Regions from separate parts of the Streptomyces sp. NPDC101234 genome, predicted to be linked through region 1. Evidence: riboswitches for the same ligand, from Rfam matches in the RefSeq annotation. Region 1 holds a riboswitch; each other region holds the start of a gene.

Region 1 (4,371 bases):
CAGAACCGCGATCAGCGTGGCCTTCAGGGACAGTTGGGCGCCGTGGACGACCCGGGAGAACACGTCACGGCCCAGTTCGTCGGTGCCGAACCAGTGACCCCCGCTCGGGCCGCGGAAGTTCTGGGACGGCACACCCTTCAACGGGTCCCGGGAGGTGAACAGGTCCGGCCGGAACGACGCCAGCACCACCAGCACCACGACCGCGACCGACAGCAGCAGCCCGGGGCGGCGCACCAGGAACCGCAGCGCCCTTCGTATGTCGGCACGGCGGCCCGGTCCGGATGCGGGTCCCGCCAGCGGCGTCCGGGCGAGGCCGAGGGCGGCCTCCGCCGCGTCGGCCACGTCAGCCGTCCCGTCTGCGTTGTCTGCGTTGTTTGTTTCGTCTGTGTCGTCTGTGCCGTCGACAAGGCTCTGGCTCATGCGAAGCTCGCCCTCCGGTCCGAGGCCACCACGATGCGCGGATCCAGCAGCGGATAGACGAGGTCGACGATCAGGTTCGTCGCCACGAAGATCAGCGCACCGAACACCACCACCCCCTGGACCAGCGGGATGTCCTGAGCGGTGACCGCCGCCGCGGTCACCCGGCCGAGGCCGTCGCGGGAGAACACCGTCTCCACGACCACCGAACCGGCGATGAGCTGCCCGACCAGCAGACCGACGACGGTCAGCGCGGGCAGCGACGCGTTGCGCAGCGCGTGCCGCAGATGCACCCGCCGGCGACCGGCGCCCTTGGCCCGCACGGTCTCCACATAGGCCTGGTCCAGTGCCGTGAGCAGGCTCTTGGCCAGCACCTGGGCCACCAGTGCGCCGGTCGGGACGGCCAGGGTCAGCGCCGGCAGCACCAGGCCCCGCAGCCCGTCGTTGCCGAACGCCGGGAACCAGCGCAGCCGGAAGGAGAACGTCTCGACGAGCAGCAGCCCCACCCAGAACGTGGGGACCGACACCCCCAGCGGGGGCAGCGACAGCAGCAACTGCCGCAGCCACCGCCGTGAAGTGTACGTCGCCACCATGGCGAGACCGCCCCCGAGCACCACCGCGAGCAGCAGCGCGGCCCCCGTCAGCTGGAGCGTCTGCGGCAGCGCGTCGCCGATGACGGAGGTGACCGGGCGGCCACTGGAGACCGCGTCGCCGAAGTCCCCGCGCACCGCCCGTCCGAGATACTCGGCGTACTGCGCCGGCACCGGCTTGTCGAAGCCGTACTCGTGACGCAGCGCGGCGAGTTGGGCCGGGTCGACCTGCCCCGAGTCCATTCCGGCGCCGGCCATCGCGGTGACCGGGTCACCGGGCAGGAAGTCCAGCACCAGGAACGACACCGTGTAGGCCGCCCACAGCACCCCGACCGCCTGCGCCAGGCGCTTGATCACATAGCGGCGCATGCGCTAGCCGATCCAGGTGTCGTGCAGCTGGACGCGGCTGCCCGAGTCGAACGCGAGGTCGTGCACCTTCTTCGATACGCCGAGCTGGGTCTGCAGCTCCACGACCGGCACGTAGTACGCGTTCCGCACGAGCAGTCGCTGCGCCTCGGCCACCAGTTTCCCGCGCTTCGCGGTGTCGGTGGCCGCGGCCTGCCCGGACAGCGCCGTGTCCAGCGAACTGGCCGGCAGGTGGTAGAAGTTGCCCAGCCGGGTGGAGAACGAGCTGCGCAGGATGTCCGGGTCGGAGCGGGTCACGTTCCCCCACACCACGTCGAAGTCACCGGACTGGAGCGTCGTCGCGAACTGGGTCACCTGGAGCTGCTTGAGCACCACGTCGATCCCGACGGCCTTCAGTTGCTGCTGGACCAGTTCCAGGGCGGGCTGGTTGGTGGCCGAGTTGGGGAACCAGGTGATGGTCAGGCTCAGCCTCTTGCCGTCCTTGGTGCGGATGCCGTCACCGCCCGTCTGCCAACCGGCTTGTTCCAGCAGGGACTTCGCCTTGGCCGTGTCGGTGGACAGGTCCGAGGAGAGGTCGGTGTAGTCCGGAGTGGTGTGTGCCAGCACGCTGGTGGCCGGCCGGGTGCCGGTCGGGAAGACGGTGTCGGCGATCTGGCTGCGGTCGACGGCGACCTGGATCGCCTGCCGCACCCTGGCGTCCTTCAGCAGGGGCCGTGCGTTGTTGAGACCCAGGCCGAACACCACACCGGGGTTGGCCCGACGCTGGAGAGCGACCTGACCACCCTTGAGTGCGGCCTCGTTGGCCTTGCCGACGCTGCTGATCGCGTCGACCTGTCCGGACTGGAGGCTGCCGGCCCGCACGCCCGCCTCCGGCACCACCTTGAACACCAGCTTGTCCAGGTAGGCCTCGCCCTTCTTGGACCACAGCGCGGATCCCCAGGCGTACCCGGTCCGCCTGGCGAGGGTGATCGACTGGTTCTGCACATACTGCTTCAGCACGAACGGCCCGGACCCGACGATCCCGTCACTGCACTTCTGCTGCGGGGTCTTCCGCACGCTCGCGGACGACTCGATGCCCAGCGTGTGGGTCGAAGTCGCTTGCAGGAACTGGGCGTTGGGCTGCTTGAAGGTCACCTTGACGGTGAGCGGGTCGATCACGGTGGTGCTCTGGACGCCGCTGAGGTAGCCCTCGGCAAGGGTGCCGAGGGCGCCGAGCTTCGGTACCGCGTCGAAGTTGTCCTTCACCACCTGCGCGGTCAGCTCGGACCCGTCGCTGAAGGTGACGCCCGAGCGGAGGTGGAACGTGAACCGGGTGGCGTCGGAGTTGATGTCCCAGCTCTTGGCCAGCCACGGCACGATCTTGCCGGTCGCGGGGTCCTGGTCGGTGAGGGAGTCCACGATCTGGCGGACCGAGTAGATGGTGTCGTTGCTGCCGACCTGCTGCGGATCCACGCAGCCGGCGTCGGAGCCCACCGCGAAGGTCAGCGTGCCGCCGGACTTCGGCCGGCCGCTGCCGCTGCCGGAACCGCCGTCGCCCGACCCGCAGGCGGTCAGCAGAACACTGGTGGTCAACAGGGCGGCCAGCGGCGCCCGACGGGATGGTCTGAGAATCGGAAGTGCAGTCACGGGAGGGCTTTCTCCTACTCGTGTCACCAGGCACCGGGTGCCGGGCGTCGGGGGAGCGCGGCACGGCCGTGCACGGCCGTGCATGGGCGTGCATGGGCGTGCGGGCCCAGGGGCCTTCGAGGGGGTGGGTGGTGCCTTATGCGGTCGGTCGACGAAGGCCGGTCGGCAGGGAAGGCCGAACCGGGTCGGCCGACACGGTGGCCGGTCGGTCCGTCGTCGTCAGCCGACGGCAGGCGGGCTCGTCAGCGACAGGTGATCGCGCGACAGAGACAGCTCGTCGAGCGCTTGAGATCGATGTGGCGTCGGCGGGAGAGCCGGGAGAACGGCATGGCGCCGGCGAAGGAGGCAGCCACGTCACCGCTGTGCCGCATACCGGTCCCTCCCCGTCTCCGGCCCCGCCACCGGGGCCACGCGCTTGCGGGGATCATCGGTGATCCCGCCGGGCTTTCACCTGGAGCACCCCACCGCGCGGGAGGGTTGCCGGTCAGCGAGCCAGGGCTTGACGCTGACACTCAATGCCGGTCGCGATGGTACGGAGCGGTTTTGTCGTACGTCAATGCCAGCCCCCGCAGGCCCAGTTCGACGAACCGGACGCTCGACCCCTTCCGAGTGGGCCGCCACGCCGGCCGGTTCGACCTGACCTGTCGCTGATCCCCGTCTCGTCGCGGGCAGCTACCCGTCGCCCGCCCCGGCCCTTCGGCGGGATTCGGAAGGAAACATATGACGGTGGATGGTTTATCAACGCCGCCACCCTGCTGGAGTCGCTGCGCGTCGACGCCGGCGTACTGGGACCCTCCGGCATCCGGCCGTGACCCGCTGACGGCGATGTGGGCGACAGCACGCCGATCGCCCACCCGTCCGCCGCCCGCATCCCACCGTCGGACTTCGCCGCCCCGCCACCGGTGGCGGGGCACGGACACGCGCGCATAGTCTCGCGGCCATGGCAGAGATGTTTGCGGACGTCCGGCTGTTCGGCCCGCCGGTGACCGACGGCGAGTACATCGCGTTGAGCGAGCGCGAGATCGTGCATCTGCACGAGTACACGCGGATCTACGCCGTGCCAGGCCTCTATGAACATGTCGTCCAGGAACGGCTGCAGTGCAGATCACCGCAGGTCGCGGCGGAGGGCCTGCTGCGCGCGGTCGCCCGCCTCGGCCTGGAGCCGGGCCCGCTGACGGTCCTCGACATCGGCGCCGGCACGGGCCTGGTCGGTGAACTCGTACGTCGTGGTGGCGTCGGCCGGGTCGTCGGGGTCGACCCGCTGCCGGCGGCACGCCGGGCGAGTCTGCGCGACCGGCCAGGTGTCTACGCCGACTACGTGGTCGGTGACTTCCTGCTCGGCGACGCACTCGGTGAGTCCCTGCGCCCTTAC
Region 2 (4,371 bases), on a different contig from region 1:
ACGGATCCGCGGCCGGAATCCCCGGCCCCAGCACCGCATGACAGCAGTCGACGAACGCGTCCGCCCACCGCCGGGTGAGGAAAGCGGCGTGATCGGCGCCGAGGATCCCGCTCAGCAGCTCCGCCGCGATGTCGTCGGGGAGGAGCCGGAAGTAGTCCGGCGGTGCCCAGGGGGTGTGCGAGAAATGGCCGATACGCAGATCCGGGCGCAGCCGGCGCAGCATCCGCGGTGCCAGCGCCAGGTGGTAGTCCTGGATGACGACGGCCGCCCCCTCGGCCGCCTCCTCGGCCAGCGCCTCGGCGAACGCCCGGTTGTAGGCCTGGTACGACGCCCACTGCCGCCGGAACTCCGCGTCGAAGACCGGCTCCAGCGGGGTCTGGTACAGCATGTGGTGGACGAACCAGAGCACCGAGTTCGCGATGCCGTTGTACGCGTCGGAGAACACGTCCGCGTCGATGTCGAGCATCCGGACCTGCTGGCCGCCGGTGTCCACCGCCGGCAGCCGGCCGCCCTCGGCGCGCCGCACCGCCTCCCGGTCCCCGTCGCTCAGCGCCGCGCACACCCACACCGCGTTCGCGTCCGGGCCGATCGCCGACAGACCGGAGACCAGCCCGCCGCCGCCCCGCTTGGCATGCAGCGCGCCGCCCGCGTCGTCGGGGCGCACCTCGTACGAAACCGGGCCGCGGTTGGACGCGACCAGCACCTCAGCACCGCCGGTGGAAGCCATACGCCTGAACCTAGCCCGGCCCGGAAACGCTCAAACGTACGGCTACGCCCGACCGGCGGCCGTATACGGAACGCCCGTCGAAGTCACGCCACCCGGCGCTCGGCGTACTCCGCGATCTCCACCATCGGCGGCCGTTCCTCCGTGTCCACGGAGTACGTGCGCGGTTCGAAGCCGTCCTCGCCCCGTTCGAACTGGGTGAGCGAGGGGCGGATCAGGTGGCCGCGGGCCAGCCGCAGCTGCGCCGTGCGGTAGATCGCGGCGGACATCCGGCCGAGGGCCTGGCCGTCCTGGTGGCGGTGTTTGCGGACACCCACGTCCACCTGCGCCAGCGCGTCCAGCCCCACCAGGTGCAGGGCATCGACCAGCATGCCCAGCTCGACCCCGTACCCCACCGGGAAGGGGAGCTGTTCCAGCAGGGAGCGGCGGGCCGCGTACTCGCCGCCCAGGGGCTGCACGAAACCGGCCAGCTGCGGCCAGTGCATGTTCAGCAGCGGACGGGCCATCAGCTCGGTGACCCGGCCGCCCTGCCCGGCCGCACCGGCCAGCGGGCGGTCGTACATCGCCTTGACCAGGTCCACGCCGGGGTCGGTCAGCAGCGGGCCGACGATCCCGGAGACGAAGTCGGAGGAGAAGTCCCTCAGATCCGCGTCGATGAAGCAGACGATGTCCCCGGTGGTGACCAGGAGGGAGCGCCAGAGGACCTCGCCCTTGCCGGGGACGGCGGGGATGCGCGGGAGGATCGTGTCGCGGTGGACGACCCGGGCGCCGGCCGCCGCGGCCACGGCCGCCGTGCGGTCCGTGGAGCCGGAGTCGACGACCACGATCTCGTCGACGAGCGGCGCCTGCTGCATCAGGTCGTGGCGGATGATCGCGACGATGTCGCCGACCGTCTCCTCCTCGTTGAGCGCGGGCAGCACGACGGAGACCGACTGCCCGGTGCGCTGCTTGGCGGCGAGTATCCGGTGCAGGGGGCGGTCGCTCACGGACCAGGAGCGGGTGGCCAGCCAGCGCTCGACTTCTTCCAGCACAGTCAGCGGCTCCTCACTGTCACGGTCACACTGCCAAGTGTGATCCATCTCGCGGTACGGACGACTCTCTCAACTGTCCTGGCCTTCGGTTACAGTCTTGAACAACGCCGATGACCATCGCATGTCGTGCGGTCACCGTGCGTTGACAACCGAATACAGCTCATCCAGAGGGGCAGAGGGATACGGCCCGATGAAGCCCCGGCAACCCTCCAGTCGGTACTCGTAGATCCGTCGTCGACCGCTCCGGTCACTGTCGATCGTCCGCGAGGCTCCCGGCTAGGGAAGGTGCCAAATCCGTCTCACGGCGAGATGCGTCGTGAGGAAGATGAGGAGAAAGGGCCTCGCCTCCATGGCTGCGCAGACTGTTGCCACCACCACCGACTCCACGACCGTCGACCTCGGTCCCGCCACGGCCCTGAGCTGCCGCGAGTGCGGTCACCGTGTGCCCCTCGGCCCGGTGTTCGCCTGCGAGGAGTGTTTCGGCCCGCTCGAGATCGCGTACGACTTCTCGGACTACGACACCGAGGAGCTGCGGAAGCAGATCGAGGCGGGACCCGCGAACATCTGGCGCTACGCGCCGCTGCTGCCCGTCCCCGCGGACGTGGCGACCAAGCCGAACATCAACCCCGGCTGGACCAAGCTCGTCAAGGCCGACAACCTGGCGCGGGAACTCGGTGTCACCGGCGGGCTGTACGTGAAGGACGACTCCGGCAACCCGACGCACTCCTTCAAGGACCGGGTCGTCGCCCAGGCCGTCGAGGCCGCGCGCGCCTTCGGCTACACCACGCTCTCCTGCTCCTCCACCGGCAACCTGGCCGGCGCGGTCGGCGCCGCCGCCGCCCGGGCCGGCTTCCGCTCCTGCGTGTTCATCCCGCACGACCTGGAGCAGGGCAAGATCGTCATGGCCGCGATCTACGGCGGCGAGCTCGTCGGCATCGAGGGCAACTACGACGACGTGAACCGCTTCTGCTCCGAGCTGATCGGCGACCCGGCCGGCGAGGGCTGGGGCTTCGTCAACGTCAACCTGCGGCCGTACTACGCGGAGGGCTCCAAGACCCTGGCGTACGAGATCTGCGAGCAGCTCGGCTGGCAGCTCCCGGACCAGCTGGTCATCCCGATCGCCTCCGGCTCGCAGCTCACCAAGGTCGACAAGGGTCTGCAGGAGCTGATCAAGCTCGGGCTCGTCGAGGACAAGCCGTACAAGATCTTCGGTGCGCAGGCGGAGGGGTGCTCGCCGGTGTCGGTGGCCTTCAAGGGGGGCCACGACGTGGTCCGTCCGCAGAAGCCGAACACCATCGCGAAGTCCCTCGCCATCGGCAATCCGGCCGACGGTCCCTATGTCCTCGACATCGCCCGTCGTACGGGTGGTGCGGTGGAGGACGTGACCGACGAGCAGGTCGTCGACGCGATCAAGCTGCTCGCACGGACCGAGGGGATCTTCGCGGAGACCGCCGGCGGTGTGACGGTCGGAGTCACCAAGAAGCTCATCGAGAACGGGCTCATCGACCCGGCGAAGTCGCTTGTCGTACTCAACACCGGTGATGGACTGAAGACGCTGGACGCTGTCGCGGAGACCGGGCTGACGGCGACTATTCGGCCCACTCTCGAGTCGTTCCGTGAGGCCGGGCTGGCCCAGTAGGCAGTCGTCATTCTGCGGGCCGGTCGGGGCTGGTCGCGCCCGCGCGGCGGTAGCCGCACATCGACTCAGTCCCGCGCCCTTGAAGGGGTGCTACAGCTACCGGAGGTTCAAACGTGAGTGTCACCGTTCGCATCCCCACCATCCTGCGCACCTACACCGGTGGCCAGGCCGAAGTCACCGCCGAAGGCGCGAACCTCGGTGAGGTCATCGCCGACCTGGAGCAGAACCACACGGGAATCGCCGCGCGTGTTCTCGACGACCAGGGCAAGCTGCGCCGGTTCGTCAACGTCTACGTGAATGACGACGATGTGCGATTCGAGCAGGGCCTGGAGACGGCCACCCCGGACGGTGCCGGCGTCTCCATCATCCCGGCCGTCGCCGGCGGCTGAGCCGCTGACCTGCCTGACGTGATGGCCGAATGACCGAACATTACCTTCGGTAACAGCCATCACCGATTGTTCATCGGATTGCCCCCTCCGTGAGAGAAGCGGAGGGGGCAATTCTGTGTGGTTGAGCGCGGTAGAGTTGGGGAACACGGTCCCGATCTCCGGGTCGCGGGCCCTGTTATTCGATACCGCTAGCCCGCCAAGAAGTAGCCAAAGTGTGCGGGTTATATGCGGCTTTTGCGGCTTTTATAGGGCCCGACTTGCCCTGAATTCGGCCGAATTCTCGCTACATTCCGGACCCTTCCCGTCCAGAATTCTCGTCCGATTGACCTGTTGCAGACGGCAGTTGGACAGATACATTCAGCCGCGGTCGACGCGTTCCGGCGCACGCCCCCAACCATTGGGGGGTGAGGTCTGACCCGGATCCGCGAAGTGTGGATCTGTGCAAGGGCCAGTAATAGGGGAGTTAGGCATGGCTCAGGGCACCGTCAAGTGGTTCAACGCGGAGAAGGGGTACGGCTTCATCGCGGTCGACGGTGGTGCGGATGTTTTCGTCCACTACAGCGCGATCCAGATGGACGGGTACCGCAC
Region 3 (4,371 bases), on a different contig from region 1:
GTACGAGGAAGGCGAGGTTGTCCTGCCGGTAGGACGCGAACTCGTACTTCTTCTTGCGCTCCTCGGTGTCGGTGACGTTGGAGAAGGCCACGTCGACCTTGCCGCTGTCGATGCCGACGAACAGGTTCTCCCAGGTGGAGTTCTGGACTTCGGGCTCGAGTCCGAGGACCGCGGCGACCAGGCGGCCGAGGTCGGGCTCGGAGCCGGTCAGGGTCTTCTGGTCGCTGCCGGTGAAGGCCAGCGGCGGGAAGCCGGCGGGCAGGGCGCCGATGCCGATCTCCAGCTTGCCGCTCTTCTTGACGGCGGCGGGCAGTTCGGCGCTGATGGACTTGACCTCGGAGACCTTGATGGTGGTCTGGGTGGCGGCGCCGTTGGACACCTGGCCGACGACGACCTCGCCGGACTTGGCGGTGCCGGTGGTGGTGGCCGCGTCGCTGTTGCCACCGCAGGCGGCGAGCCCGGTGGCGAGGGAGGCGACGGCGGTGGCCGCGGTGATGCCTCTGATCAGGCTGCGTCGGGTGAAGTGGGTAGACATGGCCGTTCCTTGTCGGTGCCGGTGATGAGGGTGAGGGCGTGAGGGGAAGTCGAGGGGTGCGGCCGGAGGCCGGAGCGCCTTGCGTCAGAGCGCCTTGCGGCGGAGGACCTTGATTCAGAGGACCTTGCTGAGGAAGTCCCTGGTCCGCTCGTGCTGTGGCTTGTCGAGGACCTCGGAGGGCGGGCCCTGTTCGACGATCCTGCCGCCGTCGATGAAGACGACCCGGTCGGCGATCTCGCGGGCGAAGCCGATCTCGTGGGTGACGATGACGAGCGTGGTGCCGCTGGTGGCCAGGTCCTTGATGACGTAGAGGACCTCGCCGACGAGCTCGGGGTCCAGGGCGGAGGTGGGCTCGTCGAAGAGGATGACGCCGGGGCGCAGGGCGAGGGCGCGGGCGATGGCGACACGCTGCTGCTGGCCGCCGGACAGCTGCCGGGGGTAGGCGCCCACGCGTTCGCCGAGGCCGACGCGTTCGAGGAGTTCCTTGGCCAGCGCCTGGGCTTCGGGCTTGGTCAGCTTTCCGGTGGCGACGGGGGCGGCGGCCACGTTGTCCAGCGCGGTCAGGTGCGGGAAGAGGTTGAAGTTCTGGAAGACGAAGCCGATCCGGCCGCGCTGGGCCAGGATGGCGCGCTCGCTCAGCTCCTTGAGCCTCTCGCCCTGCCGCTTCACCCCGATCAGCTCGTCGTTGATGCTGACGTAGCCGATCTCGGGCTTCTCCAGGTGGTTGACCACCCTGAGGAGAGTGGACTTGCCGGAACCGGACGGGCCGATGACGACGGTGACCTCGCCGGGGCGGATGGTCAGGTCGACGCCGTCGAGGACGCGGTGGGCGCCGTACCACTTGTGGACGTCGTGGATCTCCAGGGCGGCGGGGGCCGTCCCCAGGGTGTCGACGGTGCTCATACGGCGGCCTCCCGGCGGATGCGGGCGCGCAGGTCGGTGAGGCCGGCCCGCAGTTTCTGCAGGGGCGTCGGCGGCAGGGAGCGGGTGGCGCCCCGGGCGTAGTACCGCTCGACGTAGAACTGGATCACCGAGACGACGCTGGTGAGGATCAGGTACCAGGCGGTGACCACCAGCAGCAGCGGCACGATGTCGCCGGGGTAGGTGGAGCCCATGCTCTGCGCGGTGCCGAAGAGGTCGAGCAGCGAGACGTAGAAGACCAGCGAGGTGCTCTTGATCAGGCCGATGAGCTGGTTGACGTAGTTCGGGATGATCGACCTGAGCGCCTGCGGGAAGACTATCTTCCGGAACTGGTAGCCCTTGGGCAGACCGAGCGCGGCGGCCGCCTCGTGCTGGCCCTGGTCCACGGAGAGGATACCGCCGCGGACCACCTCGGCCGCGTAGGCCGCCTCGTTGAGGCTGAGGCCGATGACGGCGATGACCATGTCGGTGGCGAGCTTCGACTCGTCGAAGGAGAAGAAGGCCGGACCGAACGGGACACCGACGCTCAACGTCCTGTACAGGGCGCTGAAGTTGTAGAGGAAGAGCAGCACCACGATGAGCGGGATGGAGCGCAGCGCCCAGACGTACGTCCAGCTGACCGCGCGCAGCACCGGGCTCTTCGAGAGCCTGGCCAGGGCCAGCAGGACGCCGCCGAGAAGGCCCAGCACCGCGCTGTAGGCGGTGACTTCGAGGGTGATGACCAGCCCGTCGAGGATGGTCGGCCGCAGGAACCAGTAGCCCCAACGGTCCCACTGGTAGAAGGGGTTGGTCACCAGTCCGTGAACGAACTGGGCGGCCAGCACCAGGACGACGGCGGTGGCGATCCACCGTCCCGGTCTGCGCAGCGGGGTGACCCGCTGCGCTGCGAGGGGTTTTGACGGTTTGTCAGTGGGCGGTGCCTCGGGGGCGGCGATGGTGGCGCCTGGGGGTTCACTCATGGTGGGCTCCGGCGGAGTCGGACACCCCGGATCCCACGGCCGGGGACGCGGCACAGGACCGTGTTCGGGCACGGCTCGATGCTGCGGGGGCGCGCGGGACACGGGGGCTGGGCGGACGGCGTCACACCGGACGGCCGGTGCTTGGGTCAGGAACGCTGAGACGCGAAGCTGCGGGTACTGGGCGAAAAGGCCTGGTCAGACCCGACAGCGGGCACAGCCCGGTGCGGTACACGCGCTACACAGGGCACTGTTGACGCGGAGCAGGTCGACGGCACGGTCGGCGACCAGCGGGTTCGGGTACGGCTGTACGCAGCCCTGGGGGCGGCGCCGGGCCGTCCTGGGAGCTGCGTACATGTCCGCCACCTGTCACTGTCGGGATGGCCCGAAGGGCCTCGCGCTTACCGAACGTCGTCATCCGGTCGGGTCGTCACCTGGGGCACCCCACCGCGAAGCGAGGGTTGCCGGTCAGCAAGCCAGGGCTTGATGCTGACGCTCTTGACCGTTCTGGCCGTAAGTAAGTCATCCGCCCGAACGAATGTCAACGGCTGTCCGGTTGGTGGAACGGTCCGGGCCGCTCTCACCTGCGGGAAGTGTCCGCCGCATGCCCCGTCCAGTCCAGGATCTGGACGGCCGCACCGGCGGCTTCCAGGCCCTGGCAACGGCCCTGGTGGCGGCGGGAGATGCCGTCGAGGTCGAGGTGGACGCCGAAGGCGGGGTGCCCGGCCAGCCGCCGGGCGTAGGCCCACAGCGCGGGATGGTCGGCGATGCGGTGCACGGCGGAGGCGTCCAGGTGGTTGCGGTGCACGGTGTCGAGCTGCACCAGCGCGACCCACAACTCCACGTCGGCTGCCGTGAGTTGACCGCCCACCAGGAACTCCACGCCGGTCAGCCGGCGCTCCAGTTCGCCGAGCGCGGTGAGCAGGACGTCGAGCGCCGCCGGGTCGCCGCCCTCGCGGCCGGCGCGCTGCGCCGCCTGCTCGATGCCCTGCGAGCACAGCCGCTCGACGGCCTCGATCTCCGCTTCGGCGCCGCACGGATAGAGCCGGGTGACGCCGTCGCCGAAGTGACGGTCCAGGTCGCGCAGGATGTCGCGGCCGTGGTTGCTGACGATCCGCCCGGACCAGTCGTCGCTGAGCACGGGCGCGAGGGCCGGACCGGAGTAGTGGTGGGCGCTCGCCTCGTACAGCGGGCGCAGGGCCGCGTGACTGCCGTCGGGACAGTCGGGGACGGCGGGCAGGAAGGTGACCGGACAACAGTCGTCCAGGGCCAGGAGGCTGTGGCCGACGGCGATACGGAGGCCGTCGGGACAGGCGGTGGCGAGGTGGAGCCGGTAGCGGCGCGGCACTGCGTAGTGGCCGCTGCGCGCGTCCTGGCCGATGCGTCCCCGGAAGGCGGGGGCGGTACGGACGGACGGGATGGCGGCGAGCGGAGTGATGGACATGCGTCTCCCCGGGTGCGGGCGCGCGGACGTACGCGCGGCGGAAGCGTTCGTCGATGGGTGGGCGCTCGGCTCGTACGGCTGAGGGCGGGCGCTCAGCCTCTGCGGCTGATGGCGCTGCAGACACGGAGCAGATCGATGTGCAGGCGGGAGGTGAGCAGGGGGGCCGGGCAGGGCGTACGGCTCTCACGGCGCTGTCTGCCGGTGACCGTCCGCAGGCGACCCATCTTTCCCTACCTTTTCACTAGGATTCCCATCTGGAGTGTCGATCGGCCTCCGCCCGGCGTCAAGAGGGCGTCCACGCCTGGGACACCCGGCGCCGACTTGCCGTCGGCCGGGCGGGGCTGTCCGCTGGAGAAGCAGGCCGAGCGACAGGAGCCGGATCCGATGACCGAGCCCCCGGGTCCCGGGCCGGTGCCCGGTGCCGTGCCCGAGACCTTCGTGTTCACCTGCGGGAGCTGCGGCAAGGTCTGGGAGGCCGTCTTCCAGGCGGTCTTCTTCACCGACCCGACAGCCGA
Region 4 (4,371 bases), on a different contig from region 1:
GCGCTGGGAGGCCGCCGCGAGGACGGCGACCGGGGACGAGATGCCGTACTGGAGGTGCCGATGGCGTACCCAGGCGCTGTCGAAGCCCAGGCGCTCGCCGAGTTCGATGATCTCCAGCGTGGACTCGTGGCCCTTGCCCGGATCCGCCCCGTCGAACAGGCCGATGGTGAGGAAGCCCAGTCTGCGCAGGGGGCGGGGGGTGGACGGCACGGGTCCTCCAGCGGTCGTACGTCAGTTCTGCCCTGATTGTGGCACCCGAACATTGCGGGAGTGTGATCAGAGCAGGGGGATGATGATCTCGTCCTCGGCCGGCGGATCCAGCTCCTGCGGGCGGTTTCCGGTGGCGGCGAAGCAGCGCAGCCGTACGGCCTCCGGCGTGACGTCGAGGCGCAGGAAGCACTTGAAGAACGGCGGGGTGTAGCTGGGCGAGCCCGGTGAGAACAGCTGGGTGTAGATCTTCTTCACGGGCAGCCGGAAGCGCGGGGCGCTGTCCGGGCGGCTGCCGGCGCCGAGCAGGCTCGCGACCAGCCGGGTCCGGCGGGTGACCCGGGTGTCCGGGCCGGGAGCGCGGCCGGGCCTGATGCCGAGGCGCTCGGCGATGACGGCTGTGGCCTCGGCCTCGGTGAGCGTGAAGAAGCGGCGCAGCCGCAGCCTGCGGCCGTACAGCCGGCTGTAGAAGGCGAGGGAGTCGCCGCGCAGCGGATAGCAGCGGAAGTCGTCCTCGGTGACGTTCGCGATCGAGACCGGGGGGATGGTGTGGGTGGCGTGCATGAAGGCACCGCCGCCGCCGGCGACCACGTACTGGATGGTGCGGCCGTCCACGTCCACGGGGTAGCGCTGGTAGTTGTGGATGTCGCCGCCGATCGCCGCCACGTAGTGGTGGGCCGGGTCGCGGACGATGTCGTCGACCGTGCCGCCGCCCTCGATGGAGCAGGGGTGGTGCTCGCCGTCCACGTACAGCGGGGAGCCGGTGACCAGGATCTTCGGGCGGGATCCCTGGGACACCTCACGGAGCCAGGCGCCCTGTTCGGCGTCGATCGTGCCGAGCAGACCGGTGTCGATGCCGACGATCCGGACCGGTCCGGCGTCGATCGCCCAGTAGGGGCCCGGCTGTACGGCCGTCTGCTCCTGCGTGGGACGCAACTTCCGTGCGTCCGCCAGGAGTTGCTCGTCCGTGGGGCGGGGCCGGTGCCAGAGCAGGGTGCGCCACCACGCACCGGTCAGCGGGCGGGGCTTCGGCTCGGGCGGGAGCTGCGGGGTGTCGTCGCAGAAGACGCGCATGAAGGCGCCGAGGTCCTCGTACCAGTCGTGGTTTCCGGGTATCGCGTAGATCGGCGCCGGATAGTCCTGGTAGGGACGGAAGAACTTGGTGCCGTAGTCGTCGGTGGTCCCGACCGGGTAGATCACGTCGCTCGCGATCACCGCGAAGTCGGTGTCCTGGCCCACCTTCAGAAATCCCGGCACGACGGCGTACTGGGAGTCGTCGCCCTCACCGGTGTCGCCGATCACCATGAACGAGAACCGGTCCGCCTCATGACGCCGGATCACCTTGTCGGCAGGCGCCCCGGCGGCCGCCCGCTGCGCCACCCATCGGCTGCGGGTGCGGCCGGTCGGGTCGCCGAACCAGGACGCCAGCACGCCGTTGCGGGCGGCCCACATGGTCCTCGGGTTGAACCAGAAGATCTTTTCGACGTGTTCCGGCATGAGTTGCTTGTAGGCGCCGCGTTCGGCGGAGCCCCAGCCGGCGCCTTCTGCGGTATCGCGTGAGGAGTCAGACACCGGGGCACCGTAGCAACGAGGTCCTGTCGGCGACTTGGCGCCCCGGATCCTTGGCGCGCCGGATCCTTGGCGTGCCGACCGCAACGACCGCACCGGTACGGCCCGTTCAGCCACTTGGAGACGCCCTTGACGTCGTAAGACGCGTCGATCTACGGTGAGCGCGAGCCACGAGTTCCGGTGATCAAGCCCTGGCTGGCCGGACGGCAACCCTCGACGCAGTGGGGTGCCCCAGGTGACGGCTCGGCGGATCTCTTCGGTTTCTGCAAGTGCGTTCACAGCGGCCGCGACGACGGCCAGGACCTCAGGAGGACGGCGTGGCGACTGCCCTCGTGCTGTGCTCCCGGCGCCATGTGGATCTGCTGCTGGTCTCCAGCTGTCTCTGTCACGGCTGACCTCTCTCCCAGCAGTCCCTTCCCGCGATCTCGCGCACGCGCCGAGCCCTGAGCCCTTGGCACGGTGTGCCGCCGGCTCGCGCTCCCCTCGAAGCGGAAGCAGAGATCCCTCATGGCCCGGCACAGCGACAGAACCCCCGGTTTGGCAGCGGTATCCCTCGGCGCGGCCGCCCTGTTGACCCTCACCGGCTGCACCAGCAGCAAGGACGGCAGCACGGCGGCCTCCGGCACCTCGCTCACCATCGGCACCACCGACCAGGTCACCAGCCTCGACCCGGCCGGCGCCTGGGACGCGGGCTCCGGGACGATCGAGAGCGAGGTGTACTCGACCCTCCTCAGCGTGAAGAACGGCTCGGCGGAGCCGACCCCAGACCTGGCCACGGGCATCGAACTGACCGGGCCCAAGCAGTACACGGTCACCCTGAAGAAGGGCCTGAAGTTCGCCAACGGTCATGAACTGACGTCCTCCGACGTCAAGTTCAGTTTCGACCGGGACCTGAGGATCGCCGACCAGAACGGCCCCTCCTCGCTGCTCCACAACCTCGGCTCGGTCGCCGCCCCGAACCCCACCACCGTCGTCTTCACCCTCAAGTCGGCGAACGACACCCTGTTCCCGCAGGTGCTGACCACGGCCGCCGGCTATGTCGTCGACGAACAGGTCTTCCCCGCCGACAAGATCCTCCCCGACCAGGCCATCGTGACGGCCAAGCCCTGGAACGGCCCCTACGGAGTGGCGAGTTACGACAAGAACTCGCTGGTCTCCTTCACCGCCAACACCGCCTACCAGGGCCAGCAGGGCACCCCGAAGACAAGGAACATCCAGCTCAAGTACTACACGGACGCCGGCAACCTGAAGCTGGACGTGCAGCAGGGCACCATCGACGCCGTCTACCGCACCCTCACCACCGCCGACCTGGACTCCCTCGCCAAGGAGAGGAACGTCAAGGTCCACACCGGCTCCGGCAACGGCATCCGCTACCTCGTCTTCGACTTCCAGACCCAGCCCTACGGCACGAAGACCAAGGACGCCGACAAGGAGAAGGCCCTCGCCGTCCGGCAGGCGGTGGCCGACTCGGTCGACCGCGCCCAACTCGCCCAGCAGGTCTACAAGAACAGCTACCAGCCGCTCTACAGCACCGTCCCGGACGGCCTCACCGGCGCCACCCCGTCGTACAAGTCCCGCTACGGCGACAAGAAGGGCGGCCCCGACAGGGCAGCGGCGGCGGCCCGGCTGAAGGCGGCCGGGGTGAGCACCCCCGTCACCCTCAATCTCCAGTACAACAGCGACCACTACGGCTCCTCGTCGGCCGACGAGTACGCCCTGATCAAGTCCCAGCTGGAAGCCACCGGTCTGTTCAAGGTGAACCTCCAGTCCACCGAGTGGACCCAGTACGGCAAGGACCGGATCAAGCACCTCTACCCGCTCTACCAGCTCGGCTGGTACGCCGACTACCTCGACGCCGACAACTACCTCTCGCCCTTCTACTCCGCCAACAGCTGGGTGGCCAACGGCTATGCGGACCCGGCCGTGCGCGCGCTGGTCCTGAAGGAGGAGACCGAGACCGACTCGGCCAAGCGGGCCGAACTGCTGAAGCGGGCACAGGGCGCGGCCGCCGCCCAGGTGCCGCTGGTGCCCCTGCTCCAGGGCTCCACGGCGATCGTCACCCGCACCGACGTCAGCGGTGTCCCCGACGAGCTGGACGCCCGGTACCAGTTCCGCTGGGCCGGACTCACGACAAAGTGAGCGCCCTGACCCAGGAGGCAACCGGGGGCGCCGTCGGAACTCCGGCCGACGGCGCCCCCGGGTACGGCCTCGCCCGCTACCTGCTGATCCGCTTCCTCCTCATCATCCCGACCGTGCTGATCCTGGTCAGCCTGGTGTTCTTCCTGATGCGGGTCACCGGTGACCCGATCACCGCGGCCTTCGGCGACCGGCTCACCCCGGCCCAGCTCCACGACAAGCTCCACCAGGCGGGCTACGACCGGCCGTTGCTCACCCAGTACCTGGACTATCTTCGTTCCCTCGCGACCGGCGACCTCGGCCGCACCGTCACCGACAACCAGCCGGTCACCCAGGTCCTGACCACCTACGGCGCCGCCACCGTCGAACTCGCCTGCTACGCCCTGACGCTGGCCCTCGCCCTCGGCGTACCGCTCGGCATGCTGGCGGCCACGTACCGCGACCGGGCCCCCGACGCGG

Evidence for each region. A riboswitch is a leader RNA that binds a small molecule or an ion and turns the genes downstream of it on or off. The one in region 1 is predicted to bind S-adenosylmethionine.
Region 2: it holds a riboswitch for S-adenosylmethionine, as region 1 does, so the genes downstream of both, thrC (threonine synthase) here and ACIRR9_RS18320 (ABC transporter substrate-binding protein) in region 1, are expected to answer to the same signal.
Region 3: it holds a riboswitch for S-adenosylmethionine, as region 1 does, so the genes downstream of both, ACIRR9_RS49500 (amino acid ABC transporter permease) here and ACIRR9_RS18320 (ABC transporter substrate-binding protein) in region 1, are expected to answer to the same signal.
Region 4: it holds a riboswitch for S-adenosylmethionine, as region 1 does, so the genes downstream of both, ACIRR9_RS27575 (ABC transporter substrate-binding protein) here and ACIRR9_RS18320 (ABC transporter substrate-binding protein) in region 1, are expected to answer to the same signal.

The regions. Positions count from the first base shown of each region.
Region 1 is NZ_JBIWOA010000009.1:101,939-106,309, forward strand. It holds gene ACIRR9_RS18310 (ABC transporter permease) at 1-420, opposite strand, end outside; gene ACIRR9_RS18315 (ABC transporter permease) at 417-1,376, opposite strand; gene ACIRR9_RS18320 (ABC transporter substrate-binding protein) at 1,380-2,999, opposite strand; SAM riboswitch class IV at 3,406-3,519, opposite strand; gene ACIRR9_RS18325 (hypothetical protein) at 3,940-4,371, shown strand, end outside.
Region 2 is NZ_JBIWOA010000013.1:160,742-165,112, forward strand. It holds gene ACIRR9_RS24470 (trehalose-6-phosphate synthase) at 1-727, opposite strand, end outside; gene ACIRR9_RS24475 (glucosyl-3-phosphoglycerate synthase) at 811-1,755, opposite strand; SAM riboswitch class I at 1,913-2,087, shown strand; gene thrC (threonine synthase) at 2,105-3,394, shown strand; gene ACIRR9_RS24485 (MoaD/ThiS family protein) at 3,508-3,783, shown strand; gene ACIRR9_RS24490 (cold-shock protein) at 4,253-4,371, shown strand, end outside.
Region 3 is NZ_JBIWOA010000049.1:35,367-39,737, reverse strand. It holds gene ACIRR9_RS49510 (transporter substrate-binding domain-containing protein) at 1-535, opposite strand, end outside; gene ACIRR9_RS49505 (amino acid ABC transporter ATP-binding protein) at 650-1,438, opposite strand; gene ACIRR9_RS49500 (amino acid ABC transporter permease) at 1,435-2,415, opposite strand; SAM riboswitch class IV at 2,805-2,916, opposite strand; gene ACIRR9_RS49495 (glutathione S-transferase C-terminal domain-containing protein) at 2,993-3,856, opposite strand; gene ACIRR9_RS49490 (putative leader peptide) at 3,949-4,080, opposite strand; gene ACIRR9_RS49485 (hypothetical protein) at 4,241-4,371, shown strand, end outside.
Region 4 is NZ_JBIWOA010000015.1:238,893-243,263, reverse strand. It holds gene ACIRR9_RS27585 (LLM class flavin-dependent oxidoreductase) at 1-210, opposite strand, end outside; gene ACIRR9_RS27580 (metallophosphoesterase family protein) at 277-1,779, opposite strand; SAM riboswitch class IV at 1,943-2,054, shown strand; gene ACIRR9_RS27575 (ABC transporter substrate-binding protein) at 2,314-3,915, shown strand; gene ACIRR9_RS27570 (ABC transporter permease) at 3,912-4,371, shown strand, end outside.